DNA from 3 places in the Rhizobium sp. RAF36 genome. Region 2 is predicted to be linked to each of the others. Evidence: riboswitches for the same ligand, from Rfam matches in the RefSeq annotation. Region 2 holds a riboswitch; each other region holds the start of a gene.

Region 1 (10,637 bases), 230 kb from region 2:
AATTCTACGACTGGCTTTCGAAGCATCACGATCAAGAAAACGAGGTCTGGATCCGCATCTTCAAGGTGGCCTCGGGCCTGCCATCGATCACGCCCGTCGAGGCGATCGATGCCGTGCTCTGCTGGGGCTGGATCGATGCGGTGCGCAAAAGCCTCGATGAGAAGAGCTATTTGCAACGCTACACCCGGCGTACGAAGAACGGCACATGGAGTCAGATCAACGTCGACAATGTCGCCCGCCTTATCAGCGAAGGCCGGATGACTGGTCATGGTCTGCGCGAGGTCGAGGCCGCCAAGGCCGATGGCCGCTGGGACCGTGCCTATGGCAGCGGCAAGAACATGAAAATCCCCGACGATCTGCAGGCGGCGATCGATGCCGAGCCGAAGGCAAGCGAGATGCTCGCTGTCCTTAGCGAGCAGAACCGCTTCGCGCTCGCGTTCCGCATACACAATATGAAGACGCCTGCGGGCCGGGAGCGGAAGATCGCCGCTTTCGTCGAGATGCTGGCGAAAGGCGAAACGATCTATCCGCAGAACAGGAAGCCGAAGGGCTGAGTCTCAGAACTCGACCTTGTCCCACAGCGCATGAAAGTGCTGCACCGGGCCATGGCCGGAACCGACGGTCAGTTCACCGGCGGCGGCAACCGCATCGGCAAGATAGCGTTTGGCAATGCCGACCGCCGCCTCGGGCGACTTGCCTTTGGCGAGCTCTGCGGCAAGTGCGCTCGACAGCGTGCAGCCTGTGCCATGGGTATTCTTCGTCGCAACTCGGGGCGCCTCGAACCAGGTGATGTGGTCAGCGCTTGCCAGGACATCGGGGCTGTCGGCGCCACCGAGATGCCCGCCCTTGAGCAGCACCATCTTGGCACCCAGCACCAGTAGCTTGCGCGCCTGATCCTGCATCGCATCGCGGTTTTCCGCATGTTGCTCGCCCAGCAGCGCGGCAGCCTCCGGCAAGTTCGGGGTCAGCATTGTCGCGAGCGGCAGGAGACGCGTGGTCAGCGCGCCGATCGCAGCAATGTCGAGGAGGGTGGCGCCGCCCTTGGCGATCATGACGGGATCGAGCACGATGGGAATGCCGCGATGCGGCTTCAGGGCGTCGGCGACCGCCTCGGCAATCGCGGCATTGGCGATCATGCCGATCTTCACCGCATCGACGCGCACATCGGCGAAAACCATGCGGATCTGCTCGGCGACAAAGTCCGGAGAGACCGTCTGCACGGCGGAAACGCCGGTCGTGTTCTGCGCCGTCAGCGCCGTCAGGACGGCCATGCCGTAGGTTCCGCGTGCAGAGAAGGCCTTGAGATCGGCCTGGATGCCGGCGCCGCCCGAGGGGTCGGACCCGGCGATTGAGAGGACGTTGCGGATCATGAGCATGCCTTTCTGATGCTGGCTGCGATGGCTGCGGTCGCCGCCTGCGGATCGGGCTGGCCGCAGATCGCCGAGACGATCGCAAGGCCCTCGGCGCCGGTGGCAAGCACCGGGCCGACATGCTCGGTCTTCAGCCCGCCGATCGCCACGGAGCGAACCGGGCAGGCGCGGACGAGGTCTGCCAGTCCCGTCAGGCCGATCGGTTGTTTATGGTCAGGCTTCGTCGCGGTGGCAAAGACCGGGCCGATTCCGGCATAATCGACGATGGCGGGATCGACGGCTGCCGCAAGCTCAAGCGTCTCGACCGACAGGCCGAGGATCATGTCTGGCCCGATCTTGTTGCGGGCTTCAATCGCTGCGAGATCGTCCTGGCCGATATGCAGTCCGTCGGCATTGAGCGCGATCGCCGCCTCGACATCGTCGTTGACGATGAGTAGCGCGTTGCTGCCCGTGAGCACACGCTGCAAAGCCCGGCCGGTTTCGATCATTTGCCGGGTGTCCGCCATCTTGTCGCGCAGTTGCACGATGGTCGCCCCGCCGGCAACGGCCGCGCGGGTTGTCTCGACAAGCCCGTATCCGGCACAGAGATCCGGATCGAGGACGAGATAGAGGGAGAGGTCGAAGGTCTTCACGCCACGCTGATCCTTGCCGCCTGATCGAGGCCCGGACCGTCGATTGCCGCGAGCGCATCAAGGAAACGCCAGGAGAAGGAGCCGGGGCCTTTCGCTTCCAGCGCCGCCTGTTCGCCGGCGACGGCAAACATTGCCAGCGCTGCGACTGTCGCATCGAAAGTCTCCTCGGGCGCAACGGCGGCGAAGGCCCCGGTCAGGCAGGTCAGCGAGCAGCCGAGCGCGGTGATCTGCGGCATCAGGGCCGAGCCGCCGGCAATTCTGACAGCACGCGCGCCATCGGTGACGAAATCGATCGGACCGGTGACCGCAACGACAGCACCATACTGGGCGGCAATGCTGCGGGCGGCACCTTCCGCCTGCTCGACGGGGTCGCGGCTGTCGACGCCCTGGCCACGGCTTTCGCTGCCGGCAAGCGCGATGATCTCCGAAGCATTGCCGCGGATGATCGTTGGGTTGAGGTCGAGGAGCACGGCCGTCGTTTCGCGGCGAAAACCAGTGGCGTAGTGGGCGACCGGATCGAGAACCCAGGGCTTTCCGTTGCGGGCAGCCGCCTTCGCCGCCTGCTTCATGCCATTGACCCATGCAGGCGACAGTGTGCCGATGTTGATCGTCAGCGCCCCTGATATCGCCGCGAACTCACCGGCTTCCTCCTCTGCATGCACCATGGCAGGCGAGGCGCCCGCCGCCAGCACGACATTGGCAGCGATGTTCATCGCGACGTAGTTGGTGATGCAGTGAACAAGTGGTGGCGCGGCGCGCAGCGCGGTCAGCAATTGTCTGGGTGATCTCGAAGTCGTCATCTTGCGTCCCTTTTGGAGCGGGGCAAGACGCGGGAGGCCGGGCAATCGCTGCGGAGGGCCTCGAGCGACTCCCTCCGCCAGCATTATCTGGTTCAGGTTCGAAGGGTACTTCTCAGCCCGCCTTTCGGCGAACGCCCCTGTCTCTCAACACAGCCGTCTTCGCAAATTATCGGCGGCTTGTCACGCCCTATCAGTTGAGCCGGGCCTCGCCGCTGACGATACGCTGCTCGCCTTCATCGAAGAGATGAACGGCATCATGAATGGGCGCGACCTTCAAGACATCGCCGGGCACCGCCCTGATCCGCTCGCGGAAGACGCAGCTGATGGTCTGCGTGCCAAGTCTGGCGATGACGAGCGTTTCCGACCCCGTCGGCTCGACGACGACGGTGGTGATCTCGATGCCATCGGGGTCGAGCCGGAGATGTTCAGGGCGGATGCCGTAGGTTACCGCATCGCCCGGACGGCGGTCGCTTGGGAGGATAATGCCGTCTTCGGTGCGGAAACCCACATCCGTCATGCTGCCCTTGATGAAGTTCATGGCGGGCGAGCCTATGAAGCCCGCGACGAACAGGTTGTTGGGCCGGTCGTAGAGATCGAGCGGAGAACCGGACTGCTCGATGCGGCCGTCCTTCATGACGACGATCTTGTCGGCCATGGTCATGGCCTCGATCTGGTCGTGGGTGACGTAGATCGTCGTCGTCTGCAGCCGCTGGTGCAGCTCCTTGATCTCCGAGCGCATCTGGACGCGCAGCTTGGCGTCGAGATTGGAGAGCGGCTCGTCGAAGAGGAAGACGGCGGGGTCGCGGACGATTGCCCGGCCCATGGCAACGCGCTGGCGCTGGCCGCCGGAGAGCTGTTTCGGGTAGCGCTCCAGCAGGCTCTCCAGCCCGAGGATCTTGGCGGCATTGCCGACACGCTTGTCGATCTCTTCGCGCGGCATGCGCTTCAGCCGCAGCGAGAAGCCCATGTTTTTGGCGACGGTCATATGCGGATAGAGCGCATAGTTCTGGAACACCATGGCGATGTCCCGGTCCTTTGGTGCAAGCTCGTTGACGATGTGCTTGCCGATCTGGATTTCACCCCCGGTGATGCCTTCGAGCCCGGCGATCATCCTGAGCAGCGTCGACTTCCCGCAACCGGACGGGCCGACGAGGACGACGAATTCGCCGTCGCGGATATCGACGGAGACGCCCTTGATGGCCTTGAACGCGCCGTAGTCCTTGCGTGCATTATTGACTGAAACATGAGCCATTATCGTCCTCCCCAGGCTGCGATCAGAGCTTGTTCAAGGTGTTTCTGAGATAGCTGAGCCCAACGCGCTCGCCCTCCTTGCGGGCCTCCAGGTCCTTGCCCGGCCAGCCGTAGGCGGCATCCTCATGCTCGATCGAGATCGTGCCGTCGAAACCGTAGCTCACGGCCTGTCGCAGGAATTTCGTCCAGTCGAGCAGGCCGAGGCCGGGCAGCTTGTATTGCCACCAGCCCTTGCCGTGATAGCCGACGGCCTGCTGTACGGCGGGATCGATCGCGGTGTCCTTGGCATGGAGGATGGCAATGCGGTCCTTGACGTCCTCGAGCGCCTGATAGGGATCTACGCCGATGCGCAGGAAGTGCGAGGGGTCGAATTCCAGCCCGAAGCGGCGGTCTGGAATGCGCTTGAACAGCTCCTCGTAGCCCTTCGGCGTCGTGCCGACGAAATTGTCCTTCGGTCCCGGCCAGTTTTCGATCGCAAAAATGAGTCCGCTTGTCGCCGTCTCGGCGATCAGGCCGTTGGTATAGGCTGCGAAGTCGTCGTAATTGGCCTCGTCGCTGCCTTCATCGTTTCGTCCCGGGAAGATCACCAAGATTGGCACACCAGCCTCGCCGATCGCTTGGGCGAACTCCGAGGTGCGCGAGCGCAGATCCTTGCGCTTGGCATTGTCGGCGTCGAGCTGGTTGCCGAAATAGGTGATGGAGGAGACGAAGAGGCCGCGCTCGCGGGCCAGCGCCACGGCAGAGCGGACCTTGTCGGGCGTCTTGATATGTCCGCCGACATCGATCTCGATGGCATCGAAACCGGCGGAAGCGGCGAAGTCGACCACTTCTTCCAGCGGCCGGTCGTTGAACGTCGACGTATAGAAACCGATCTTCATCAAAATCCTCCCATGCGCCGCCGCGGCGGCTGTTCTAGTTGTTCAGGCGATCCATGTATTTCAGGGGTGAGCGGGTGCGTTGAACCTCGTCCGCCGATGCCAGCATCAGTGCTGCCGCCATTGGCATGGCCGCAGCACCGATCGCCGAAGCATCGTCGCCGAGCGAGGCGCGGTGAAGCGACGGCAGGGCGGCGTCGGCCGCATCGAGATGTTCATGCACATAGCGCAGCAGTTCGTCGATCATGCGGATCGGCAGCCGCCCGCCGACCAGGATGGCGTCGGGATCGATGATCATGCCGATATGCCGGACCGCCACGGCAAGATGCGCGCTCATCTCCCGCAGCCATTGCGAGACCAGCCGTTTGCCGCGCGTATCGAGCGTCAGCAGATCCTGCGGCACGCTGACCTTGATGCCGTGTTCGGCCAAAAATTCGTAGAGGCAGAACAGGGAAAAGATCTCGCCGAGCAGCCGTACCTTCTGCGCGCGCTCGTCCTTGCCATCGGCAATCGGCAGCCAGCCGATTTCGCCGCTGAGGCCCATGGCGCCGCGGTGGCCATTGCCATCCAGCACCAGTCCGCCGCCGGGGCAGGCATTTATGGCGATGTAGAGGAAGCTGCGGCTTTCGGCGCCGAGCCCATAGTCGAGTTCGGCCAGTGCCGCGGCATTGGTTTCGTTCTCGATGAAGACGGGGTGCTGCGTCAGGCCTTCAATCGCGGTGCGCACGTCGAATTCCAGCCATTCGGAATAATCGGAAGGCTTGCCTGGAAACGAAATCTCGCCCAGCCAATCGGGCATGGCTAGCCCGATACCGGCGAGATGTGCGTCGTCGATCAGGCGGCTGCGCTGAAAATGTGATATCGCGTCGGCCGACAGCTGCATGAATTCGGCAGGCAGAATGTAGCGCTTTTCGTGATGCACGCGGGCACGCACATTGCCGACCGCGTCGACGGCAAGGATGGTCAGGTGATCGCGGTCGATATTGATGCCGATGGCGAAGAACGCGTCCGGATTGATCTCGAGCTCGATGGCGGGCTGTCCGCGCAAACCGTGGCGGCGCCGAGCCTCGATGATCAGGCCCTCGTCCAGCAGCCGGTCGACGATGCGGGCGATGGCCGGCTTGGTGAAGCCGGTCTGTCTTGCAATCTCCGCCCGCGAAATCGGGGCCTGCCGGTGGATGCAGCGCAGCACGACGGCGCGGTTATGCTCGCCTGCATCTTCGACATTGGCCCCGCTGAGATCGGGGGAGAGCTTGACGCCCGCGGTCTGGTTCATGGTCGCGATCCTTCATCTTCCATCGGCATCAGACCGGCCTCATCCCTTGACTGCGCCGCTGGTCATCGCGCCGAGGATCAGTCTCTGGAGCGACAGGAAGGCCACGATCGCCGGTACGACGGAGATCAGGCAGGCGGCGGCAAGCAGCTGGATCGACGAGTCGGTCTGCATGCCGCGGAAGTTAAAGATACCGACGCCGATCGGCATCAGATTGTTTTGGGTCAGCAGCAGAAAAGGCACGAGGAACTGCGACCATCCGGCAATGACGGTGATGATGAAGACCGAAGCGATGCCCGGCGCCGAGAGCGGCAGGACGATCCGCCAGAACACCGAGAAGCGATTGCATCCATCGATCATCGCCGCCTCGTCAAGACTGCGCGGGATGCTATCGACTGTGCTCTTCAACAGCCAGGTCGCCAGCGGCACCCCGAGCGCGATATAGACCATGACGACGGCAAAATGCGTGTCGAGCAGGCCGAGCTTGTTCATGTAGCGGTAGAGCGGCACCATGATCACAAGCGGCGAGATCATCTGGAAGAGCAGAAGCCCCATCATCGACAGGCCCTTGCCGCGAAAGTGGAAGCGCGAGAAGGCATAGGCCGCGGGCAGCGCCACGATCAACACCCCGAGGCCGCTGAGGGCGGCCAGCTTCAGGCCGTTCCACAGGTAAAGGGGGAAGTAGCTGTTGTTGAGAACGGCGACGAAGTTTTCCATCGTCGGATTGTGCGGGATGTAGCGGGCGACGCCGCGATAGATCTCGCGCCGGTCGCGCATCGCCATCGACAGCAGATAGGAGAGGGGGCCGGCGAAGAAAACGAACATCGCCAGCATGAACAGATAGCTCAGAAAATCGCCGAACCGCGTGCCGGTGCGCCCGCTCATTGCTCTTCCTCCTTGGGCAGGAACGACGCATAGACGAAGGCGAGCCCGAGGCTGATGATCAGCATCAGCACGGAGAGAACGCTGCCGCCCGACAGGTCGTAATTTCTGAAGACTATATTGAAGACGTAAAGCGAGATCACTTCCGTCGCACGGCCGGGACCGCCACCTGTCAGCGTGATGATCGCGTCGAAGGTATTGAGCGTCATGATGGTGATCAGGATCATGTTGACCAGGATCGCGGCGCGCAGCTGAGGAATGGTAACGAAGAAGAACTGCTGCGATCCGGTTGCGCCATCCACTTCCGCCGCCTCGTAGAGCGACGGGTCGATCGCCTTCAGTGCCGCGTACATGACGACCATCGAGAAGGCGGCACCGCGCCATATGTTGGATATCAGTGCCGACCAAGGGGCGATCGACGGATCCGAGAGCCAGGCGACGGCAGGCAGGTGCATCATTCTCAGGATGCTGTTCAGTGCGCCATAAGGCGCTTCGGAAAACAGCATCTGCCAGATGATGCCGCCGGCGATACCCGGGACTACCCAGGCGACAAGCGCCGTGGTGCGCAGGATCGTCGTGCCGAACAGGCCGCGCTTTTCGCCTCGAACGACGACGACCGCGACGGCAAGTCCGAGGATCTGCTGGCCGATAACGCTGCCGCCGACGAAGATCAGCGTTGCCCACAGGATATCAGGCAGCTGCGGCGAGCTCAGCGCATTGGAGATCGAGCCGAGCGTATAATCCTGATTGTCGCCGATCAGCGTGGCGTTGGTGAACGACAGGCGGAACACGTCGATGACGGGGTAAAGATAGAAGATGCCTATGACGATGATCACGGGCATGATCCAGGGCAAGGGTGCCCCGGCGAAACGGCGCATGAACGATCTGCTGTGAGGCGGGCTGACGGCCTCGATGGCGATAGGGCTCATTGGGCTTCTCTGTCCGGGTTTGGGAATGCCGGCGGCGCCCATTTTCGGGCGCCGCCACGATCACAATCTCTAGAGACGCTTGTAAGCCTCCATCGTCGCATTGAACGCGCCGTCCAGTGCTTCTTCCGGCTTCTTGGTGCCGGAGAGGACGTCACCCATCATGATCTGGATCTGGTTGGAGATCTCAGGATAGATCGGTGCACCCGGCCGCGCCTGACCGTTCACCAGGGCGTCGGCGAAGGTCTTGTTGGCTTCGGTCGAGAAGACATCATACTTCGTGAACAGCGACTTGCGCGTAGGAAGCTGCTGCTGCAGAGCGTTTGCCGGGCCCATATAGACCTCGCGGGCAAGGTTGGCGCACATCTCGACCTTGTCCTTGTCCTTGGCGAATGATGCGATCGTCCAGCCACCGGTGCCGATCGAACGCTGGTCGGCGGTCGGGCCGGGGATCGGCGAGAAGGTCCAGTTCTTGAACTCGTCGTCGTCGAGCGTGGCCTTCAGCTGTGCATATTGCCAGTTGCCGCCGATGAAGAGGGCGGTGGTTCCGGCTGCAGCCGCCGCGTTCAGGTCGTCATAGTTACCGATCGTCGTCACGCGCTTCGGTGCGGCACCTGAATCGACGAGGTCTTTGTAATAGTTGAGCGCCTTGAGGAACTTCTCCTTGTTTTCGCCTTCACCAAAGATCGGCTTGCCTGTGTCGTCGACCAGTTTGCCGCCGAGTGCCCAATAGTTGGCGAGCCAGTCGAAGGTCGAGCCCTCATAACGGCCGGCGTTGAAGAGGATGCCTTCCATACCTTCGCCGACAGATGTGATGCCGGCCTTTTTCAGGTCGTCCCAGGTCTGGGGCGCATCAGCGACGATCGACTTGTTGCGGTAGAGAACGCGCAGGTCGGTATCCCACCACCAGGCGCGGACGCTCTTGTCCTTGTCGGTGATGCCCTCGCGGATGAAGGGGAAGAGGTCGTCCACTTCTTCCTTCGAGAAGTATGGCGTGAAATCCGCCAGCACATGGTTGACCATGAACTGCGAGAGCACGAAGGAATCGACCGCGGCGCAATCCGGCGCGTTGCCGGCCTTGGCCTGCTCGAGCATCTTGGCCTGTTCGGTACCGATATCGGCCGACATGAACTGCATCTGCAGCTTCCAGTCGGGATGCTTCTTGATGAAATCGACGAAGAGTTTCTGGTAGCCTTCGGCGATCTTTGCGTCGGCATTGTTGGGACTGTCGTTTGTCAGGCGAACGACAAGGGACTTCGGTGCATCGGCAAGGCCGATCCTGTCCTTCGTCGCCAGTTCTTGGGCAAATGCGGCAGGCACTGAAAATAACATTGTGCTCAGCGCCAATGCGCCGACGAACGCTCTCTTCATGATGGGTCTCCTCCCCATTTTCAACGGATACAGCCTGGTGGTCAGTTGACCTCTCCTCAATTCCATGCTGCATTAATTAGATTAAGTTACTTTGATTTGATGTCAAGCCGCACTTGGGAGGAATGAGATGCTGGCGACATTCAACACAAGTTAGGCGGGTTAAAACCGCTATTTCCATGAGATCAAGCAGGCGTCTTGCGGCATCGCAACACGCAAAGGATGTGTTTTGCCCGGCTGCCGCTGCGGTGGTCGAACCTGAAATCTATGGAGGATAAGATGCGATTACTCATTCTCGGCACTGGCGGAATGGCGAACCAGCACGCTGCGCGGTTCAAGGAGATCGAAGGGGTCAGCGTCGTCGGCGGTGTCGATGTCGTGCCCGAGCGGCTGGCGGCTTTTTGCGCCGAACACGGCATAGCCAAGCAGTTCAGCACGCTTGAGGAGGCGTTGGCCTGGGGCGAATTCGATGCTGTCGCCAATGTCACCCCTGACCGGATCCATCATCCGACGACGCTACAGGCGATCGCCGCCGGCAAGCATGTGTTCTGCGAAAAACCGCTCGCAACGGATGCCACCAAGGCGATGCAAATGACCGAAGCGATCGAGAAATCGGGCAAGGTCGGTATGGTGAATTTCACCTACCGCAATTCGCCGGCCCTCCAGAAGGGAAGGCAGATGGTGCTGGCTGGCGAGATCGGCGCTGTCAGGCATGTCGAGGCCTCGCATCTGCAGAGCTGGCTGGTCGGCCGCCACTGGGGCGACTGGAAGAGCGAGAGCAAATGGCTGTGGCGGCTTAGCAAGAAGCACGGCTCGAACGGCGCGCTCGGCGATATCGGCATCCACATCGTCGATTTCGCCTCTTACGGTTCGGGGCTCGACGTCGCCCATGTCTTCGCCAGGTTGAAGACCTTCAACAAGGCGCCCGGCGACAAGATCGGCGAATATGATCTCGACGCCAATGACAGCTTCACGATGAATGTCGATTTCACCTCAGGGGCGATCGGCACCATCCAGGCGACGCGAACGGCGGCGGGGCAGATGGACCAGCTTCGTCTGCGGGTCTATGGTGAGACCGGCTCGATCGAGATGGTCTATGACACCGGAAAATCGACGCTGCGGGCCTGCCTTGGCGAGGATGTGCACACAGCGACCTGGCGCGATATCGGCTTCGATCCCGTCGAGACCAACTACCAGCGTTTCGTGCAGGCGGTGCGTGCCGGGAAGACGCAGGAGCCGTCGTTCCGGCGGGCGGCCAAT
Region 2 (10,637 bases):
GCGTGTCTCGCTCGGCCACATGACGAGCCTCTCCGCGATGTCGCCGGACGACGTTCAGTTGCTCGCACGGCAATTGAAGGCTGCGGGCATTGCCGTCACGGTCCTGCCCTCCACCGATCTTTTTCTGAATGGCCGCGATCATGACCGGCTGGTGCCGCGCGGCGTGGCACCAGCCCATCTGCTGGCATCCGAGGGGGTGCTGACCTCGATCGCCAGCAACAATATCCTCAATCCCTTCACGCCCTATGGCGATGCGTCGCTGCTGAGAATGGCCAATCTCTATGCCAATGTCGCGCAGCTTTCGCGGCGCGGCGACATGCAGCTGGCCTTCGAGATGATCAGCACCTCGGCAGCGCGGATCATGGGCAGGGATGAGCAGCCGATCGAAATCGGCGCGCCGGCCGATATCATCCTGATCGATTGCATAGACCGGGAACAGGCGATCCGCGAAAACGCCCGCGTCATCTTTGGATGCAAACGCGGGCGCAGGACTTTCGAGGCACCAAGGCCGAGCATCTTGCGTGCTTAAGCCGCCTGCGCTGCCTTCGCCGGAATTTCGACGTCGATCTCCAGCACCGAGACATGCTCGCCGCGGTCGATCTTCACCTGCAGCCGGTCGCCGTCGATTTCCACATGCCTGGCGATCACCGCGAGGATTTCCTCGCGCAGGATCGAGACCAGGTCGGCCCCGGGTGTGATGCGCTCATGGGCGAGCAGAAGCTGCAGCCGCTCGCGGGCAACAGGCGCGGACTTTTTCTTCTGGAAGAAGTTGAACACGTTCATGCTGCCCTCCGTCCGAAGATCTTGCCGAACAGGCCGCGCTTCTCGCCAGGTACCGTAACCGGCACCACTTCGCCTGCCAGGCGGCGGGCGGCTTCGAAATAGGCCTTTGCCGGCGCCGTGTTCTGATCGGCAAGCGTCACCGGCGCACCGATATTGGAAGCGCGCAGGACGTCCATGCTCTCCGGAATGATGCCGAGCAGCGGAATCGAGAGGATCTCCAGCACGTCATCGACCTTCAGCATGTCGCCACGCTCGGCACGGGTCACGTCGTAGCGGGTCAGCAGCAGGTGCTTTTCGATCCGCTCACCGTTTTCGGCCTTCGCCGTCTTGGAATCGAGCAGGCCGATGATGCGGTCAGAGTCGCGAACCGAGGAAACCTCGGGGTTGGTGACGACGACGGCGATGTCGGCATGGCGCATGGCGAGCGTCGCGCCGCGTTCGATGCCGGCCGGGCTGTCGCAGATGATCCAGTCGAAATTGCGCTTCAGATCGTTGATGACCTGCTCGACGCCCTCGGCGGTCAGGCAATCCTTGTCGCGCGTCTGCGAGGCCGGCAGGAGGAACAGCGTTTCCAGCCGCTTGTCGCGGATCAGCGCCTGCGAGAGCTTGGCATCGCCCTGGATAACGTTGACCAGATCGTAGACGACCCGGCGCTCGGCGCCCATCACGAGATCGAGATTGCGCAGGCCGACGTCGAAATCGACGACGACGACCTTCTCGTTGCGCTGCGCCAGTGCGGCGCCGAGTGCGGCCGTAGAGGTCGTCTTGCCAACGCCACCCTTACCCGAGGTAACAACTATGACTTTACCCATATCCCCTCTCCTGTCCTAACCATTCGTCCGTTAAATCAGCCGCGATGCGAGGATCGCGTCGTTTTCGAGCCAGAGCTGCGCAGGCTGGCCGCGCAGTTCGGCAGGCAGATCGTCTGCCGTCTTGTAGATGCCGTCGATCGCCAGCAGTTCCGCTTCCAGCTTGCGGCAGAAAATCCGGGCCGACGAGTTGCCGACCGAACCTGCCAGCGCCCGGCCGCGAAGCGCGCCGTAGATATGGATCGAGCCGCCGGCGATAATCTCGGCGCCCGAAGCGACCGATCCGATGATCGTCACGTCGCCTTCCGGGAAGATGATCGACTGGCCCGAACGCACCGGCTCGTGCAGAACCATCGATGACAACGTGGCGCGCGTTACCTGAACGGGCGCGGTGGCCTGCACCTGCGCCTCGCCCTTCGGCGTCGGCTCCTTTGCCTGCGGCACGTCGGCGACATCGACATCGGGTGCCGGGCGACCGCCGCTCATGCCCGGCGGCATGGTGGCGTCGAGCTGCGATGGCCGCGCGCCTTCGATGCCCATGATCCGGACGCCGCGTTCGCCAAGCGAAGCGATCATCGACTTCAGCTGAGCCCGGTTCGCCTGGAGGTCGGCGACATCGAGGACAACCGGCCTTCCCAGGAAAAAGCCTGCCGAACGCTTGGCCAGATCGTCGAGCCGGACCAGCCATTCATCGAAGGGCAGATCGGGCGTCAAAACGACCGCCAGGAACGAACGGCCTTTGATACGGATGGAGCGCGCGTCGGTTAACACATTAGCAATCTTGGTTAATTTTTGATTGCTTCGGTGTAGCTGCTTCGTGGTTAACAAATAGTTAACGCGAGGCCCCGGCCGCAACGTTCAGTTAACGGCCGGGGGTATTTGCACGGCGCCGTGGCAGGGCCGCCACAGGCCTATTTTACCTCGACGGCGAGGTCCGCAACAGCAGGTGCGGTCTTCACCAGACCCATCTCCTGCATGAAGGCACCGAACCGCTGGTAGCGGCCGGTATCGAGCGCTGCGGGACGCTTGGCGAAGCGCGGCAGCGTATCGAAGAAGGCCGTGCGGTTCAGTTCGTCGTCGAGAGCAGGATAGGCCTTGACGAACAGCTTCCAGGCGTCCTCGGGGTGATTGGTGATGAAGATCGAGGCCTGTTCGACGGCCGCGAGGAAACGTGGCAGCCGCGGATCGGCGATCGAATCGCGATGGGTGACGAAGATCAGCTCGTCATAAGGCGGCACGCCATTTTCTTCCGGGAAGAATGCCTTGCCCTCATGGCCTTCAAGCTTCATCTGCGTCAGCTCGAAATTGCGGAAGCCGCCGACATTGGCATCGACCTTGCCGGCGATCAGCGATGGCGACAGGGCGAAATTGACGTTGACCAGCTCGACATCTTCTTTCGTGAGACCGGCATTTTCCAGCATCCGCTTCAGCATCGCGTCTTCAAAGCCGGTGACGGAAAAGCCGACCTTCTTGCCCTTCAAATCGGCAAGGCTCTTGATCGGCCCGTCGGCAAGCACGGTGACGGTGTTGAGCGGCGTCTCGACCAGCGTGCCGACGCGCACCAGCGGCAATCCGGCTTCGTGGTCGAGGTAGAGGTTGGGCTGGTAGTGGATGCCGATATCAGCCTGCTTGGCGGAAATCAGCCGCGGCACCGCCGAGGGATCGGCCGGCGGGATGAGCTCGACATCGAGCCCTTGCGCGGCAAACAGGCCCTTCTGCCCGGCGATGACCAGCGGTGCGTGGTCGGGGTTGACGAACCATTCCAGCATCACCGTCAGCTTGTCGTTGGCAAGCGACGGCGAAGCGAGCGCCGCAAGGGCGAGGAAGGTGGCGGATATCAGACGCAGCATGTTTGCTCCATGAATGTGCAGTTTGAAAATCGTTCAGCGAGTCGTTGCCCACGGCGTCAAGCCGGAGGTGAGCCTGTCGACCACCACCCGGCAGATCAGCGTCATCGCTGCCAGCACCGCCATGGCGGCAAAGACCATGTCGGTCTGCATGCGCGCATTGGCCTGGACCATGACGAAGCCGAGGCCCGCCGAGGCGCCGACCCATTCGCCGATCACGGCGCCGAGCGGCGCCAGCGGGGCGGCGATCCTCAGACCTGAAACGAGGGCCGGAACGGCAAGCGGCATCCGGATGCGCACCAGCGTCTGCCAGTGGCTGGCATTCGTCAGCGACACGGCATCGAGGATATCGCGCTCGGTCCGGCGCAGCCCGTCGGCAAAAGCCGAAGCGACAGGAAAGAAGATGATGATCGTTGCCATGGCGACCTTGGAGGCCATGCCGAAGCCGAGCCAGATGACCAAGATCGGCGCCAGCACAAAGACCGGGAAGGCCTGCAGGATCAGCACCAGCGGCCACACCAGCGCACCGGCGGCCGGAACAACCGCAAGCACGAAGGCCGCCGCCGCACCGGAGATCGCTCCGCAGAGGGATCCCAGCACGATTTCGAGCGCCGTCGTCAGGCTCTGCTCCAGCAGGAACAGCGGCTGCCGCACAAAGACCGAAGCAACCGACAGCGGCGAAGGCAGGATGAAATGCGCCGGCGCAAACAGCCAGATGACCGCCTGCCAGATCGCAAGCAGCAAGACTGCACCATAGAGAGCGTTGAGAAGGCGCATCGTCAGGCTTTGGCGAGAACTGAAGGACGTGAGCGCAGCAGAACAGACATGGCGAAGCGACCTCCAGACGGCAATGGAGATCCAGGCAAAGCGAAGACGAAGGGAGATACCGGCGGCATCTTGTTCCGTTCCTACGCCGGCATGACCCGGATCAGGTTCAAGGGTCCAGCTCAGCGCCATCTCAGCATCGTCAGATGCTCCCCTCGGAATGGGCGGGAAACTGTCGCGTTTTCAAAGGACTGTCAATGGTGGATCCGCCGCCTGCGCGGCGCGCAGGCATTTGTGATCGAAAGGGCTAGAGACTTTTGGCCCGGGGCTACCTATCTAACAGTCATGCAATTTAGGGAGACCGAATATGAAATTCGCTATTCTCACCGTTCTTGCTGCTTCGCTGGCGGGAATATCAGCCCAGGCCGCGGACCTGACACCACCGCCTGCGCCGGTCGAACCGGAGGCGATAACGCCGGTTTTCACCTGGTCTGGCCCGTATATCGGTGCCGAGGGTGGCTATAGCTGGACGACCTTCGATCCTGACGGTGCATCCAATGTCGACGCCAACGGCGGAATCTTGGGCGGCTTTGCCGGCTACAACTACCAGTTCGACAATAACTGGGTGATCGGCGTCGAAGGCGATGTCCTCCATAACTGGAACGAAGAGGACACGGCCTTTGGCTCCGTCGAGACGACATGGCAGGGCTCGGTCCGCGCCCGCGTCGGCTATGCCTTCGACAACGCCCTGCTCTACGGAACCGCCGGCTGGGCGATCGCACGGGCAGAAGGTCATCCGACCGGGGCTTCAGATGTTTCCGACACGCTGAACGGCTGGACGATCGGCGCAGGTATCGACTACGCCTTCACCCAGAACATCTTTGCCCGCGGCGAGTATCGCTATACCGACTACGGCAGCGGCAACTTCGGCGGTGCGGCGGGCGGTGATTTCGATCTGAACCAGAACACGATCATGATCGGCGTCGGCGTCAAGTTCTGAGTGAACGGGATCAATGTGCGAGCGTGGGCGCGCACGCCTTAACCGGCGTGGCGCGTGGATAGATCATGGCTGAAAATCACGCTTGCCTGTCCCAACATCGCCGTGGAAAACCGGAACGCTGTGTTGCACTAAATTAGGACTTCGACAAAAGTCATTCCTCATGATGAGGAATGCTCACAATGCTGTCGGGTCTCGGGACAATCACCATTACGGACGAGAATTACAGCGAGCACGTGGCCTTCGAACTCGGCGAGCGTGATGGCCTGCTGTTTGGCGGCGAGGAGATCCTGCGGCGGGCACAGCGCGCCAAGAAAGTATTTCTCTTCCTGCTGACATCGCGGCGCGAGTTGCGCATCCGCATTGCCAATGTCGAGCATTCCTGCGCCAATTTCGTCGTCATCAGCGAACCGCTTCCTGCCACCTGAGAGCGCGTGAAAAGGCCACGAGCGGGTTAGCGCTGCGTGGCCTTCATGACGCGGCCCGTGAGGCGAGCCGCGCCTCAGTTCAGATGTTCGAAGTCCGCCATGTTCTTCTCCGTCACCAGCTGGAACGGGATCCAGACCTCGCGGTCGATCTTTTCGCCCTTGATCGCCTTGAGCGCCGCATCGATCGAACCCTTGCCCTGACCCTTGGCATCCTGGAAGACCGTGACCTTCAGATCGCCCGCCTTCATCGCCTGAAGGGCCTCCGGCGTGGCGTCGATACCGGCGACGATGATCTTGTCCGTGGATGCGCCGCCATTCTTCAATGCGGCGATGGCGCCGAGCGCCATCTCGTCGTTGTTGGCAAGAACGGCATCGAACTCCAAGCCCGATGTCAGCCAGTTGGAGACCAGATCGGCGCCGTTAACGCGGCTCCAGTTGCCGACCTGCTCCTGAGCGACCTTCAGGCCGCTGCATTCGGGCGTCGCGATGACGTCATGGACGTCCTGAGTGCGCTGACGTGCGGCCTGACTCGTCAGGTCGCCGATCATGATGACGACATTGCCCTTGCCGCCCAAGATACGACAGACTTCCTTGGTCTGCAGCGTGCCGGATTCGGCCTCGTTGGAACCGACGAAGGCCTGCTGCTTGCCGAGCGTCGAAAGATCGGTCGGCTGAACGTTGACATAGATCAGCGGGATGCCAGCATCCTCGGCGACCTTGCTGAGAGCCGGCGTGCCATCGGAATCGACGGGATCGACAATGATGGCCGAGACGCCACCGGCCGCGAAATTCTTGACCTGGTCGAGCTGCTTGTTGACGTCCGTCGTCGCATCCTCTATCTGCAGCTCGACACCGACGGACTTGGCGTAATCCTGCATGCCGTTGACAATCAGCGTCTGAAAATTGTTGGTGAGCGTCCCCATCGAAACACCGATACGATCGGCCGCGTGCGCCTGCGCAGCAAGCACCAGGGCAACCGCGCTGGTGGTCAGCAATTTCAGCATGTTCTCTCCTCCCAGAGATAAGGCGGCGCCAGCCGGCCGCACGAAAACGTTAGCCGGGGAAGATCGCGCGGTCCGCGGAAAAATTGATGAAAATCCCTCATTTGCAGGGGAACCGGATAGCAAAAGGCCCGGCGGAGAAGCCGGGCCTGCGGGTCGTTCACCTGGGAGGATCAGCCAGCCTGCTGTTCGCGGCGCGCCTTCTTTTCTGCGCGGCGCCTGGCCTGCTCCATGAACCGCTTGTCCATGCGCTCCTGCGCTTCGGATGAGCCGTCGTGGAATGTGCCGAACCACTTGTCGAGCGGGATCACGCCATCGGCGTAGTTGCACTCGAAATATTTGTGGTGAAGGTAATGGTCGTAGCTGTGCGTATCGATGGCGCTTTCCTCGCCGACGACGATCTTGTCGAAGCCGGCATGGCCGGGTGCCGGTGCAAGACCGGCATGCGCCAAATGGAAGATCGCATGAACCGGATTCGACGGAACGATCCAATGGATGAGCACACCGGAGAAATACAGCAGGTGCTCGATCGGGTGCATGGCAAGACCTGACCAGGGGCCGGGATTGACGTTGTTATGATGCAGCTTGTGGACGGCATGATAGAGCGGCGGCCAGTGGATCAGCCGGTGGACCAGATAGAAATGCAGGTCGCGGAATGTAGGGATCAAGAGCATGACCACGGCGCAATAGACCGGATGCTCGGCGAATGAGACATAGGGAATGATGCCATTGGCGAAGGCCCACAGCGTGAGCACCTCGAAAGCCGTCCAGAGCGGCACAGCGCTGGCGAAGGTCCAGATGACGTTATCGACCGTCTGATTACCGAACAGAAAGGCATCATTGCCGACGGAGGGCCATTTGGCGTTGAACTTGAAGCTCGTTCCCTGCTTCTTCTGCATATAGAGGCGCAGGTGGAACGCGCCGAAGAAGACGAAGACGATTGCGGCGTTGCGCACCAGCAGATAGGCAATCCAGCTGATCGAGAAGGTCTTTGCGGTCTCGAGCGACGGCGTCGCGTAGAGCCAAAGCAGCGTGCCGATCGCCGCATAGAGCACGTTCCACGGCATCAGGTAGCCCGGATAGCCGAACACCCATTTCAGGAAACGCAGCGGCTGGACCGGCCAGATGAACACCGGCGGATATTGAATAAGCTTGGAAGGCGCCCAGTCGCCGCGTTTGTTGCGCTTCCCGAAAAGTGTGTCGTCCATCTGATATCCTCCAACTCGTGCCGGAAAATTACCGCAGCTACAGTGCCGTTTCCCATCGCTGTCTTGATGTGTTTTGATCAACTGAGCGATTTCGCCAGAGGCGCTGCAATGCTTGACTGTCGAGCGGAGTTTTGGGGAGGTTTTGATGAAAAAGACGACACTGCAGGATGTCGCCACAGAGGCCCGGCTTGGCATCGCCACCGTCGAGCGCGTCATCAACGGCCGCGGCGGCGTCACCGAGAAGACGGCAGAAAAGGTGATCCGCGCCGCCAAGAAACTCGGCTACGGCGAACGCTCGACGGAAACGCATCGCGGCGCCATCCGCATCGAGGTCATTCTGGTGCGTCCGGAAACCAGCTTCTTCGCCCGGTTGAACCAGGCCTTCGAGCGTATTGCCGCCTCGCTTGACCGCGCCGTCATCCTGCATCGCACCTTCATCAAAGAAAGCGATCCGATCGGCATGGCGCATCACATCGCCAATCCGAGCTTTCGCCGCTCCGGGCTGATCATCTGCGCGCAGGATCACCCGAGAGTTATCGAGAGCCTGCGGCGGGTGCGCGCCGCCGGCGTCGAGGTCGCCCAGGTCGTTACCCGCTGCGACGACCCGGAGGTTCCCTATCTGGGTATCGACAACTATGCGGCCGGACGCAGTGCAGCCTATTACATGTCCGGCATGCTTGCCGCCCGGCGCGGCCATTTCGCTGCGATCTGTCACAGCGGCGCCTATTCAAACCACCGCCAGCGCATCCAGGGCTTTTCCGATTACCTCACCGAGAAGGGCGCCAATGGCCACGCGGTATCGCTGGTGATGATGGGACGCGACGATGATCTGCAATGCGCCGAACTGCTCGGCGAGGCGCTCCGCCGCGATCCTGAAATCATCGGCGTCTATTCGGCCGGCGGCGGCGACGAAGGTGTTGCCATCGTCCTGCAGCAATGTGCCAGGCAGCGTGATATCTTCTGGGTCGGGCACGAGCTGACCGAGAAGAAGAAGCGCTATCTGGAAACCGGCCTGCTGGATATCTGTCTCGACCAGGCGCCGGAGGTGCAGGCGCGGCGCTCCGTCGATCTCATCCTGCGCAAGCTCGACATCATCCGCACCGAGGTCATCACCGATCCGGTGCGCTTCATGACGGTCAGTGCCCAGAACCTCTAACCAACGACGAGGCCAGCAATGCAATCCCTCACCGTCTTCCAATCCCTGTGGGCCATGGAGCTTCGAAGCGCACTCACGCCGGAGCGCTCGCTCGAGGAGAATATCGGCCTGATATCCGAGGCCGGTTTTGACGGCGTGAGCGCGCATTGGTACGACCGCGCCTATGTCCGGCCACTTGCCGCTTTGCTGAAGGAGCGCGGCTTGAAGGCGGAGGGGCAATGCTTTCCGAAGACGATCGACGAGCTGAAACCGGCGCTGGAAAATGCCGCAGAATTTGGCGTCGCCCATCTCTGCCTGCAGCCCGACGTACGGCTGCGCCGGATCGAGGACTGCCTGCCGCTGCTCGAGGGCTGGCATCGGCTTTCCGAGGAGGCCGGCATTCCGGTCTTTATCGAGACGCATCGCGACCGGATGACCACCGACCTGTTCTTCACCCTCGACCTGATGGACCGGCTTCCGGATCTGAAACTGCTCGGCGATCTCTCGCATTTTCTCGTCGGTCGCGAGTTCGCCTGGCCGGTCTCCGATGAGAACCACGAGCTGATGCAGCGGGTTCTCGACAGCTCCTGGGCCTTTCATGGCCGCGTCGCCTCGCGCGAGCAGGTGCAGATCGAGATCTCCTTCCCGCATCACAGGCCGTGGGTCGATCTGTTCATGGGCTGGTGGGACTACGGTTTCCGCAGCTGGCGGCAGCGGGCAGGCGCCAGCGACGCCCTCGCCTTTACCTGCGAGCTCGGCCCGAAACCCTATGCCATCACCGGCCGCGACGGCGAAGACAGCACCGACCGCTGGCAGGAGGCGCTGCTTCTGAAGGACGAGATCCGGGCGCTCTGGGCCCGGACTGCCGCATGATCAGTAAGAATCGGGCTTTTCGTGTTGCGGGACCGCCACCCGCTCGCCCGACCTCCAGGCCTGAAGACAGGCCTTGGTGACCTGCATCGCCATGAAGCCATCCCAGGCGCTGGCGCCGGTTGGCTGCCCGGTGAGTATCCCGGACGTCCAGGCTTCCAGCTGTGCCCGGTAGGCCTGCCGGAACCTCGGCCGCCAATCGGGCGGGGTCCGGAAACCGTCATGGCCCTTTGCGCGAAGCATCGTATGCGGCGACGGATCCAGCGATACCGTTCCGTCCTCGCAGACAAGCTCGGCGCGCACGTCATATCCGTATTGGGCGTCGGTGAAGACCTCGATATCGATCACGACGCCCGATGCCGTCCGCAACAGGATGAATTGCGGCTGGCGGTTCGGCGCATTCCGCGTCGGCGGCGGACTGGTGACGAAGGCCGAGGCGATCTCTTCGTCGAGCAGAAAGCGGGCAATATCGAATTCGTGGCCTGCCGAATTGGCAATCACCAGATCCGAGGTCAGATAATCGGGCGCCACTGCGTTGCGGTGGATACAGTGGAGAAACAGCGCATGGCCGAGTTCGCCCGATTGCAGCGTATGCTTCATCTCGCGAAAGCCGGGATCGAAGCGGCGCATGAAACCGACCTGCACCAGACGGCGCCCGGCATTGGTTTCGGCACTGATGATCGCCTCGGCATCCTCGATGCCGGCCGCAAGTGGCTTTTCCACCAGGACCGGCTTACCGGCGGCAATCGCCTTCAGCGCCAGCGCAGCATGCGTTTCATCGGGCGAACAGACCA
Region 3 (10,637 bases), on a different contig from region 2:
GCGCGCTCACCGCCGGAGAGGTTCTTGATCGGCGTGCGCGCCTGCTCAGGCTGGAACAGGAATTCCTTCATGTAGCCGGTCACATGGCGCTGCTCGCCGTTGACGAGCAGGTTCTCGCCGCGGCCATCGGTCAGGTAATTGGCCAGCGTATCATCGAGGTTGAGTTCCTCGCGCTTCTGGTCGAGCGTTGCGATTTCGAGATTGGTGCCGAGCTTCACGGTGCCGCTGTCGGGCACCAGCTGGCCAGTCAGCATCTTCAGCAGCGTCGTCTTGCCCGCGCCGTTCGGCCCGACAAGACCGATGCAGTCGCCGCGATGCACGCGAATGGAGAACGGCGTCACGATCGGCCGCTCGCCGTATGTCTTGGTGATCTTGTCCGCCTCGATGACGAGCTTTCCGGATTCCTGCGCATCCGAAACGCTCGCCTGAACGGTGCCCTGCGGACCTTTGTGGCCGCGATATTGCGAGCGCATGGTCTGCAGTTCGCCGAGGCGGCGCATGTTGCGCTTGCGCCGCGCGGTTACCCCATAGCGCAGCCAGTGCTCCTCACGCTCGATCGACTTGCCGAGCTTGTGCTGCTCCAGCTCTTCAGCTTCCAGAACCTGATCGCGCCAGGCCTCGAAATGCCCAAAGCCCTTATCGAGGCGCCGGGACGTGCCGCGGTCCAGCCAGACCGTCGCCGTCGATACTTTTTCAAGGAAACGGCGGTCGTGCGAGATCAGAACGAGGGCGCTGCGCGTCTTCTGAAGTTCGCCTTCCAGCCATTCGATGGTCGGCAGGTCGAGATGGTTGGTCGGCTCGTCGAGCAGCAGGATATCCGGCTCCGGCGCCATGACGCGGGCAAGTGCTGCGCGGCGGGCTTCGCCGCCAGAAAGGTTCTTCGGGTCTTCCTCGCCGGTGAGGCCGAGATGCGACAGAAGATAGGTGACGCGATAGGGATCGTCGCCCGGCCCAAGCCCGGCCTCGGCATAGGCCTGCACCGTTGCAAAACTTCCGAAATCAGGAGCTTGCTCAAGATATCGGACCGTCGAGGAGGGATGCCGGAACACCTCGCCGGACTGCGCCTCGGCAATGCCGGCAGCGATCTTCAGCAGCGTCGACTTGCCGGAACCGTTGCGGCCGACGAGGCAGATCTTGTCGCCCGGCTCGACCTGCAGGCTTGCGCCCGCCAGCAACGGCGCGCCGCCGAAGCTCAGAAAGATGTCGTCCAGTTTGAGAATGGGAGGCGCCAAGGATCAGACTCCGGAAAGGTCATAGGGGCGGGCAAGGACGATCGCGCGGCCACTGCCGAGCGTGAACCGAACCTTGCCTTCTGCCACATTGGAAATGGTACGCGACGAGCCGAACGGCAAATGGAAATCCGAGAGCGGATAGCGCGCGTTTTCGATGAAGAGACCACGCAATTCGCTGAAACCGGGAACCGAGAACAGGCTGTTCTTCGGCAGGTCGAGCTCGATGGAACCTGAAAGAAGCGGAACCGCTTCCTCCAGCCCCGAAGTGAGCAACAGGTCGATACCGTGTTCGGCGAGGCTGACGGCATAGAGAAGGTGCTGAAGCGCATGGTCGGACCGCTCACCCGCCAGCGCACCGGCAAGGATCAGCCGTTTGGCGCCGCGGGCTATCGCTTCGGAAACAGCGATCTCGCCATCCGTCGAAGCTTTGGCCGCGGGATAGGGCTGCTTCGGCACGCTCGGAAACGCACCTTCGAGATCCGGTGCGGTGGAATCGAAATCACCCACCCAGAGCTCCGGCACGACGCCGAGCTCTGCCGCATGCCGCATGCCGCCATCGGCCGCGATGAAGCGGCTGCCGGCAATCGCATTTCGCAGCCGCTCTGTCGGCGTCAGCTCGCCGCCGAGCAGGATCGTGAAGGTCGTCTGGGTCATGGGCATTGCCCATAGCGCAAAGCAGGGGTCGAGGGAAAGGGGCGGGGCTTAACCGGGCGTGCCCTTATCGCGCCGTTCGAAGGCTTTTTCATAACCGTCGATAAAGCGCTCATAGAGTGCTGCGAAGGCATCGACGTCCGTGTCGCTCCAGCCGTCGAGGATTTCTGTGATCAACGACAGCTTCTGCGCCCGGATTTCCGACAGCAGCCGCTGGCCGATCGGCGTCATCACCACGACGATGCGCCGCGCATCAGCTTGCGATGCTTCGCGGCGAAGAATGTTGCGGCTGACCATGTCGGCCACCACGCGGCTGGCGCGAGACGGATCGATCCGCAGCATTTCTGCAATCATCCCGACCGTCACTTCATCGGCCGGCTGCGCACGGCGCACGGCGTCAAGAACATCGAGATGCGAGAGCTCGAGATCCGGCGCGACGCTCTGGATTGCCAGACGCCCGATCAGCCGGCGCCCTGTCATCAGCTTCATCCGGGTCATGCTCTGGCCGATGCTGGAAACGCTTTCGTTCTCCAGTGACAGCGGATCAAGCTCGTGAATGCGGGCGGGTTTCTCGTTCATGCGCCGAGCATAACAGAAGGCTTGCGCGAAGGAAATATGCCTGCGTCATTCTGGTGTCATTGACATTTATATGCTTTTGTCACATAAATTGGCGATCAAGATTGGAACTGTCTTCATGGATATGCAGCTTGCCTCCCAGCCGCTCGTGACGGATCCCCGCCGCAGGCTTATTCTCTTCCTGTTTCTGATGACCGCGATGTTCATGGCAACGCTGGACAATCAGATCGTCTCGACGGCGCTGCCGACCATCGTCGGCGAATTCGGCCACCTCGAACGCTTCGGCTGGATCGGCTCCGCCTATCTGCTGTCGCTGAGCGCAGTCATGCCCGTCTATGGCAAGCTCGGTGACCTCTTTGGCCGCAAATACGTGATGATGACCGCGATCGCGATCTTCACCGTCGGCTCCGCCGTTTGCGGTCTCGCCGTCTCGATGAACACGCTGATCGCCGCTCGCGTTTTGCAGGGCCTCGGCGGCGGCGGCATCATGGTATCGATCTTCGCCGTCAATGCCGATCTCTTCGAGCCGCGCGAACGCGCCCGCTACCAGAGCTATTCCAGCCTCGTGCTGATGGCATCGAGCGCCATCGGCCCCGTTCTCGGCGGCATGATGAGCGATCTCTTCGGCTGGCGCTCGATCTTCCTCGTCAACGTGCCGATCGGTTTCATTGTCTTGATCGGCCTCGCGCTGATGCTGCCCTATCGCAAGCCGCACCGCCGCCCGAAGATCGATTATGCCGGCGCCCTGCTGCTGGCGATGACGACAACGAGCATCGTGCTGATGGCCGATGGCAGCGAGCTGTTCGGCTCGATCCTGGCGCCGCAGAGTCTGGGGATCATCGGTATCGGCGCGCTTTGCGCCATCGCCTGGGTCTTCGTCGAGCGCCGCGCCGCCGAACCGATCGTCCCGCTGTCGCTGTTCCGCAACCCGACCTTCCCGCTTCTCCTGATCATGTCGATCACCGGCGGCGGCATCGCAATCGGCATGGCCAATTACTTCGCGCTGTTCCTGCAGACGACCACGGGCCTGTCGCCCTCGCATGCCGGCCTGCTCTTCGTCATGCTGACCGGCGGGCTGGTCTGCGGTTCGCTCTTTGCCGGGCGCATGATTTCGCGCACCGGCCGCTACAAGCCCTTCGCCATCGCCAGCCTCTCCTGCAGCGCCGTCGCTTTCGCGCTGCTGTCTCAGGTCCATGCCGGTACGCCGCTGCCGATTATCGGGTTGCTGATGATGCTGCACGGCATCGGCATCGGCTTGTCGCAACAGGTGCCTGTGATCGGCGTCCAGAACGCCGCTCCGGCGCGTGATGTCGGCGCCGCCACCGGTTCCGTCACGCTGTCGCGCATGGGCGGCGCCTCGATCGCCATCTCCATCTACGGCGCCATTATCGGCTCACAGCTGACGAAGGTCGGCATCTCTATCCCCGGCGTTTCCGATATCGAGCAGCTGACGCCGAAGATGATGGCAGCCCTCCCCGAAGCCAGCCGCCAGGCAGTGGCCGACGCCTATGCCAGCGCTTTCACGCCGCTTTTCATGACCTCCTGCGCCTTTGCTCTGATTGGATTGATTGCAGCGCTTTCGCTGAAGCCTGTCCAGTTGCCGCGCCACGGCGAGACCAAGAACACGGCCGCGGCGGCCGAAGCCGCCGAGTAAAAGCAAGGGCGCGCTGCGCCCTTGTCATAAGGCCTGCATCGCTATACATCTGCCAACGCTCTAACGGGGTGCCCTGTATCCGCAAGGATATCTGGCTGAGAGGCTTTCAAGCCAACCCGCGGAACCTGATCCGGCTAACACCGGCGGAGGGATTAGACGCGTGACACCAGGCACCGCCCTTTTCCCCATGACAAAACTTTTTAGGAGGAGGCGCGCCATGCCCGGCCGCAAACCATTGATCGCATCATTCGTCACGGCTTTCCTTGCCGCAACCGTCACTCTGTCGCCGGCGCAGGCCGCCGACAAGACGCTGACGGTTTACACCTACGAGAGCTTCACCTCGGAATGGGGACCCGGCCCCAAGGTCAAGGAAGCCTTCGAAAAGACCTGCGCCTGCACAGTCAATTTCGTCAGCGTCGCCGATGGCGTGGCGCTTCTCTCCCGCCTGAAGCTCGAAGGCGCCTCGACCAAGGCCGACGTCGTTCTCGGCATCGATACCAACCTGATCACCGAAGCCAAGGACACCGGCCTGTTCGACGTAAGCGGCGTCGATACCAGCGCCCTCAAGGTACCCGGCGAGTTCAAGGACGATGTCTTCGTCCCCTATGACTACGGCCACTTCGCCATCATCTACGACACACAGACGATCCAGAACCCGCCGAAGAGCCTGCAGGAACTGGTCGACGGCGACCCCTCGCAGAAACTCGTCATCGAGGATCCGCGCACATCTACTCCCGGCCTCGGCCTGGTGCTCTGGGTCAAGTCCGTCTATGGCGACAAGGCGCCGGAAGCCTGGGCCAAGCTCAAGAACCGCATCCTGACGGTGACGCCCGGCTGGTCTGAAGCCTATGGCCTGTTCACCAAGGGCGAGGCGCCGATGGTATTGTCCTACACGACCTCACCAGCCTATCACATGGTCGCCGAGAACACCGACCGCTACCAGGCCGCAGCCTTCTCCGAAGGTCACTACATCCAGATCGAAGTCGCCGGCCTGCTGAAAAACGCTCCCGACAAGGATCTCGCTCGTGACTTCCTGAAATTCATGGTCACACCGGGCTTCCAGGACACCATTCCGACCAACAACTGGATGATGCCTGTTGCGGTCACATCGACGCCGCTGCCGGATGCCTTCGGCAAGCTGGTCAATCCGTCCAAGACCTTCCTGATGAGCCCGGATGATGTCGCCAAAAACCGCAAGGCCTGGATCGATGAGTGGCTGACGGCCATGAGCATCAACTGATGTTGCAGACGGCGGCGGAACGGCGAAATGCGCTGGCGGGCGGGGCGGTCGGTCTCGCCGCCATCCTGCTTTTCATCGGCATCGCCGCCATCTCGCTTGCTGCTTCCGGCGGAGGTTCTACCTTCGCCGGCATCATCTCGGATCCCTACATTCTCCGCGTCCTGCGCTTCACGCTGCTGCAAGCGGTTATCTCCACGCTGCTCTCAGTTCTCCTGGCGCTCCCCGTCGCGCGGGCGCTTGCCCGCCAGCCGAACTTTCCCGGCCGCATCTGGATCATCCGGCTGATGGCCGTGCCGATGGGATTGCCCGTTCTGATCGGCGCGCTCGGGCTCATTGGCATTTGGGGACGGCAGGGCCTGCTCAATACCGCGTTGCTCAAGCTCGGCCTGTCCGAACCCGTTAGCATCTACGGACTGACCGGCATCTTGCTCGCCCACGTCTTCTTCAACCTGCCGCTCGCCTGCCGGCTGATGCTCGCCGGCCTGGAGAGGCTGCCGTCCGAATACTGGCTGATGGCAAGCAATCTCGGCATGCGCCCGCGCGCCGTCTTCCGCTTCATCGAATGGCCGGCGATCCGCGGCCTGATCCCTGGCATTTCAGGGCTGATCTTCATGCTCTGCGCCACCAGCTTCACGCTGGTGCTGACGCTTGGCGGCGGACCGGCGGCAACGACGATCGAGGTGGCGATCTACCAGTCGCTACGTTTTGATTTCGACCCGGGCCGAGCGGTAGCTCTGTCCTTGCTGCAGATTGCCCTGACCGGCCTCATCCTCGGCGCCATGTCGTTTCTCCCCGCCAGCCGTGACGAAGGGCTGACCGCCGGACGCCACTCCATGCGTTTCGATGGCAGAATGCCAATGGCAAAACTGTCAGATGGCCTGCTCCTCGCTCTCGCCACGGCTTTTCTAATCTCGCCATTGCTCTCCGTGTTGGTAGCCGGCCTGAGAGCCGACCTCCCGAAGCTGGTCGGCGAGCCGGTCTTCTGGCAGGCCGCAGCGATGAGCTGCGGCATATCCCTTTCCGCCGCCACATTGGCCCTTGTCGTGTCAGCAGCCCTGATCCGCGCCCGCCAGACCATCAGCGCAGACAAGCGCTCCAAGCGCGGCAGCCGCGCCCTCTACGCCGCGATAGGCGGAGCCTCGTCAATGGTGCTGCTGGCGCCTCCCGTAGTTCTTGCGACCGGCTGGTTCATGGCGCTCAGGCCATTCGGCGACGCCTCTGTTTTTGCGCCTGTCCTTGTGGTCCTGATCAATATGCTGATGGCCCTGCCCTTCGTCATGCGCGTGCTCGAACCGGCTTATCTCGTCCATCAGCGGCGCACCGCGCGCCTATCGGCAAGCCTCGGCATAACCGGCCAGGCGCGGCTGCGGCTCATCGACTGGCCGGGGCTGCGCAAGCCGTTGCTGACCGCCCTGTCTTTCGCCATGGCGCTGTCGCTCGGCGATCTCGGCGCTGTCGCCATGTTCGGATCCGATAGCTTTGTCACGCTTCCATGGCTGGTCTACAGCCGCATGGGAAGCTACAGAACCAACGATGCCGATGGCCTTGCGCTGATCCTCGGCGTCATTTGCCTATTGCTGACGATCGCCGGAACATCCGGCCAGGTGCGAGGACATGGTGCCGATGACGGCCGCTGATATCACCATGCAGAACGTTCGCCTGACGCTCGGCAGCCACGCCTTCCATTTCGATTGCACGCTGCCCCGCGGCCAGATCATTGCCGTGACAGGCCCATCGGGCGCCGGCAAATCGACCTTCCTCAATCTGCTGGCGGGTTTCGAGACGCCGGAGAGCGGCCGCGTTCTGCTCGCCGGACATGATGTTACCGGCAGTCACCCGGCCGAGCGGCCCGTCTCGCTTATCTTTCAGGACAACAATCTCTTCGCTCATCTCGATATCTTCACCAATGTCGGGCTGGGCATCAATCCGGCCCTGAAGCTCACACCGGCGGACCGCAGCCGCATCTCGGCCGCGCTGGCTCAGGTCGGCCTGACTGGCTTCGAAAAAAGGCTTCCGGCAACGCTTTCCGGCGGCGAACGGCAGCGCGCCGCCTTTGCCCGCGCCCTCGTCCGCAAGCGGCCGATCCTGCTTCTCGACGAACCCTTTGCCGCCCTCGACCCCAGCCTGCGCAACGGAATGGCGGAGCTTCTGACGGCAATGCAGCGCGAGACCGGAGCGACCGTCATCATCGTTTCACATGACCCCGATGAGGTTCGCCGCATTGCACAATATGGCGTTTTCATCGACCATGGCGCGATTGCGCTCGCCGCGCCGTTGAGCGAATATCTGGCTGATCAGAGCACGCCCGCATTGCGGCAATTTCTGCAGGGCTGACGAATATCCACGCCGCGATGGCACTTTCGCCACAATTTCATCGGAGCGAAAGAACTCCTTAACCACGCTAAGCTTGCTAAATTACAACGGCGCCATAATTACGCAGAGTCTCGCTATGCAACCGATGCGGAAATCAGCTACAGCAATGACGTCTGTTCCCCCGTTGTGCAATGCGAGAAGCGGGATGGACGCCTGTTGAACCCCGTTGGAAGTGGCCGGATCGAACATTTGGCGAGCCGGCCGAAAAGCAAGATGATTCGGAGAGCCAGACTGGACAGCATGACGACGTGGACGAGACCCGCGCCTTCCAGGAACGTGCTATCCGCTTTGCGTCAACGGGGACGGCATGCGCTGCTTTTGACGGCAGCTGCCATGGCTCTCAACGGCTGTCAGTCAATCATCGAACAGTCCTACCAGCCGACGGTTTCCCCCTCGTCAAATCCGCAGATCGTCGATGAGGTCCAGAAGAACGACCCGCGCGCCGCGATGGGTGCCCGGGAGCATCCGCGCATCGTCGCCAGCTATGGCGGCGAATACAAGGATGCCAAGACCGAGCGGCTTGTCGCCCGCATTGCCGGCGCCCTGACGGCGGTTTCCGAAAATCCGAGCCAGTCCTACCGCATCACCATCCTGAATTCGCCGGCGATCAATGCCTTCGCGCTTCCGGGCGGCTACCTCTATGTGACCCGCGGCCTGCTGGCGCTCGCCAACGACGCTTCCGAAGTCGCTGCCGTCCTATCGCATGAGATGGGCCACGTGACCGCGAACCACGGCATCGAGCGCCAGAAGCGCGAAGAGGCGGAAGTCATTGCCAGTCGCGTGGTTGCCGAAGTCCTGTCGAGCGATATCGCCGGCAAGCAGGCGCTCGCCCGCGGCAAGCTGCGTCTCGCCGCCTTCTCCCGCCAGCAGGAACTGCAGGCCGACGTGATCGGCGTGCGCATGCTGGGCGAGGCAGGCTACGATCCCTACTCGGCGGCACGCTTCCTTGACAGCATGGCCGCTTACAGCCGCTTCATGTCGGCCGATCCCGACGCCGACCAGAGCCTCGACTTCCTGTCGAGCCACCCGAATTCGGCCCAGCGCATCGAGCTTGCGCGTGACCACGCCCGCGCCTTCGGCCAGGAAGGCAAGGTCGGCGATAAGGGCCGTGACTATTATCTCGATGGCATCGACGGCCTGCTCTACGGCGACAGCCCGGAAGAGGGCTATGTGCGCGGCCAGACCTTCCTGCATGGCGGCCTCGGCATCCGCTTCGACGTACCGCCCGATTTCACCATCGACAACAAGGTCGAAGCCGTCATGGCGACCGGCCCGGGCGATGTCGCGATCCGCTTCGACGGCGTGGCCGACAGCAACAACCAGAGCCTGACGAACTACATCTCAAGCGGCTGGGTGACCGGCCTCGACCCGTCGACGATCCAGCCGACGACAATCAACGGCATGGAAGCCGCAACCGCCCGCGCCAGCGCCGATCGCTGGGATTTCGACGTAACCGTCATCCGCAACAACCAGCAGATCTTCCGTTTCCTGACGGCCGTACCGAAGGGCAGCACAGCGCTGCAGCAGACGGCGGACGTGCTGAGAGCAAGCTTCCGCCGCATGACGCCGGACGAGATGTCGTCGCTGAAGCCGCTGCGCATCCGCGTCGTCACGGTACGTGCCGGCGACAACATTACCACGCTCGCGGCCCGGATGATGGGCACCGATCGCAAGCTCGACCTTTTCAAGCTGATCAACGCCCTGCCGATGGGCGCGTCCGTTGCACCCGGCGACCGCGTGAAAATCATCGCCGAATAAAAAAGGCCCGGTGCGAACCGGGCCAGTCTGTGCTTCTGGGAGTAAAGACTACTTTCAGGCGTAGGCGGCCATATGCGGATCGGCGCTGACAAGCGCGCTGCGCAACTTTTCCATCGCCCGGCTCTCGATCTGGCGTACCCGCTCCTTCGAAATTCCGAGATCGGCGCCGAGCTCTTCGAGAGTCGCCCCGTCTTCGGCCAGGCGCCGTGCACTGATGATCTTCATCTCGCGCTCGTTGAGATGCGTCAGCGCCGAGGCCAGCCAGACGCGGCGGCGCTCGCCGTCGATCATGTTCGTCACCTGCTCGTCCGGCAGCGGCTCGTTGCTGACGAGGAAATCCATCTTCTCGGCACTGTCGGCGTCCCCGGAGACCGAAGGCGCCTGCAACGACGCATCGTTGCTCGAGAGCCGCGCATCCATCGTCTGCACGTCCGCAAGGCTGACGCCGAGCGCAGCAGCGATTTCCTGATGAATCGACTGCACGGTCAGCTGGGTGTCGCCACGCGCCAGCTTGGCGCGCAACCGGCGAAGGTTGAAGAACAGCGCCTTCTGCGCCGAGCTTGTGCCGCCGCGAACGATCGACCAGTTTCGCAGGATATAATCCTGGATGGAGGCACGGATCCACCAGCTGGCATAGGTCGAAAACCGCACTTCGCGTTCGGGCTCGAACCGCGCTGCAGCTTCAAGCAGACCGACATACCCTTCCTGGACGAGATCGCTCATCGGCAGGCCGAAATTGCGGAACTTGCCGGCCATTGAGATGACAAGACGCATATGCGCCATGGCGATCTGGTTGCGCGCGCCGCGGTCGTCATTGTCCTTCCAGCGGATCGCCAGCTGATGCTCTTCCTCGCGGGCAAGATAGGGAGCCGCCATCGCAATTTTGATCATGCGCCGGTCTGCAGACATGTTCCTCATATCGGTCTCCTAAAATCAGGCCTCGCGCCCAAACAAAAAAACAACGAAGGTTGGTTTCCAGAACGTCGCCGCCCGGATCAAATTCAGCTCTCGAATGCAAAAGGCCTCTCTCCTGGACTTTTCAGGAGGAGGCCCTATCTCTTCAACAAGTACCGGTCAGACGGTCAGGCAGGATCTGATTCTTCAAGTTGCCGTTCCGGCAAAATGTGGAAGCCATGACCCACTCCTCGTCCAG

Evidence for each region. A riboswitch is a leader RNA that binds a small molecule or an ion and turns the genes downstream of it on or off. The one in region 2 is predicted to bind thiamine pyrophosphate.
Region 1: it holds a riboswitch for thiamine pyrophosphate, as region 2 does, so the genes downstream of both, thiM (hydroxyethylthiazole kinase) here and AB4Z25_RS16765 (ABC transporter permease) in region 2, are expected to answer to the same signal.
Region 3: it holds a riboswitch for thiamine pyrophosphate, as region 2 does, so the genes downstream of both, thiB (thiamine ABC transporter substrate binding subunit) here and AB4Z25_RS16765 (ABC transporter permease) in region 2, are expected to answer to the same signal.

Annotation. Positions count from the first base shown of each region.
Region 1 is NZ_JBFREC010000004.1:557,004-567,640, forward strand. It holds gene AB4Z25_RS17855 (YdeI/OmpD-associated family protein) at 1-554, shown strand, start outside; gene thiD (bifunctional hydroxymethylpyrimidine kinase/phosphomethylpyrimidine kinase) at 558-1,370, opposite strand; gene thiE (thiamine phosphate synthase) at 1,367-2,002, opposite strand; gene thiM (hydroxyethylthiazole kinase) at 1,999-2,802, opposite strand; TPP riboswitch at 2,855-2,951, opposite strand; gene AB4Z25_RS17875 (ABC transporter ATP-binding protein) at 2,993-4,054, opposite strand; gene AB4Z25_RS17880 (sugar phosphate isomerase/epimerase family protein) at 4,077-4,931, opposite strand; gene AB4Z25_RS17885 (ROK family transcriptional regulator) at 4,966-6,204, opposite strand; gene AB4Z25_RS17890 (carbohydrate ABC transporter permease) at 6,244-7,086, opposite strand; gene AB4Z25_RS17895 (carbohydrate ABC transporter permease) at 7,083-8,012, opposite strand; gene AB4Z25_RS17900 (extracellular solute-binding protein) at 8,082-9,380, opposite strand; gene AB4Z25_RS17905 (Gfo/Idh/MocA family protein) at 9,657-10,637, shown strand, end outside.
Region 2 is NZ_JBFREC010000004.1:324,391-335,027, reverse strand. It holds gene AB4Z25_RS16790 (amidohydrolase family protein) at 1-529, shown strand, start outside; gene minE (cell division topological specificity factor MinE) at 526-783, opposite strand; gene minD (septum site-determining protein MinD) at 780-1,595, opposite strand; gene minC (septum site-determining protein MinC) at 1,626-2,372, opposite strand; gene AB4Z25_RS16770 (ABC transporter substrate-binding protein) at 2,504-3,442, opposite strand; gene AB4Z25_RS16765 (ABC transporter permease) at 3,476-4,216, opposite strand; TPP riboswitch at 4,328-4,430, opposite strand; gene AB4Z25_RS16760 (outer membrane protein) at 4,572-5,204, shown strand; gene AB4Z25_RS16755 (hypothetical protein) at 5,384-5,629, shown strand; gene AB4Z25_RS16750 (sugar ABC transporter substrate-binding protein) at 5,704-6,633, opposite strand; gene AB4Z25_RS16745 (sterol desaturase family protein) at 6,804-7,838, opposite strand; gene AB4Z25_RS16740 (LacI family DNA-binding transcriptional regulator) at 7,984-8,994, shown strand; gene AB4Z25_RS16735 (sugar phosphate isomerase/epimerase family protein) at 9,013-9,846, shown strand; gene AB4Z25_RS16730 (Gfo/Idh/MocA family oxidoreductase) at 9,847-10,637, opposite strand, start outside.
Region 3 is NZ_JBFREC010000006.1:192,738-203,374, reverse strand. It holds gene AB4Z25_RS21175 (ABC-F family ATP-binding cassette domain-containing protein) at 1-1,232, opposite strand, end outside; gene AB4Z25_RS21170 (thiamine diphosphokinase) at 1,236-1,892, opposite strand; gene AB4Z25_RS21165 (MarR family winged helix-turn-helix transcriptional regulator) at 1,935-2,462, opposite strand; gene AB4Z25_RS21160 (MDR family MFS transporter) at 2,578-4,113, shown strand; TPP riboswitch at 4,168-4,282, shown strand; gene thiB (thiamine ABC transporter substrate binding subunit) at 4,331-5,353, shown strand; gene thiP (thiamine/thiamine pyrophosphate ABC transporter permease ThiP) at 5,353-6,990, shown strand; gene AB4Z25_RS21145 (ATP-binding cassette domain-containing protein) at 6,977-7,687, shown strand; gene AB4Z25_RS21140 (M48 family metalloprotease) at 7,940-9,484, shown strand; gene AB4Z25_RS21135 (RNA polymerase factor sigma-32) at 9,539-10,402, opposite strand.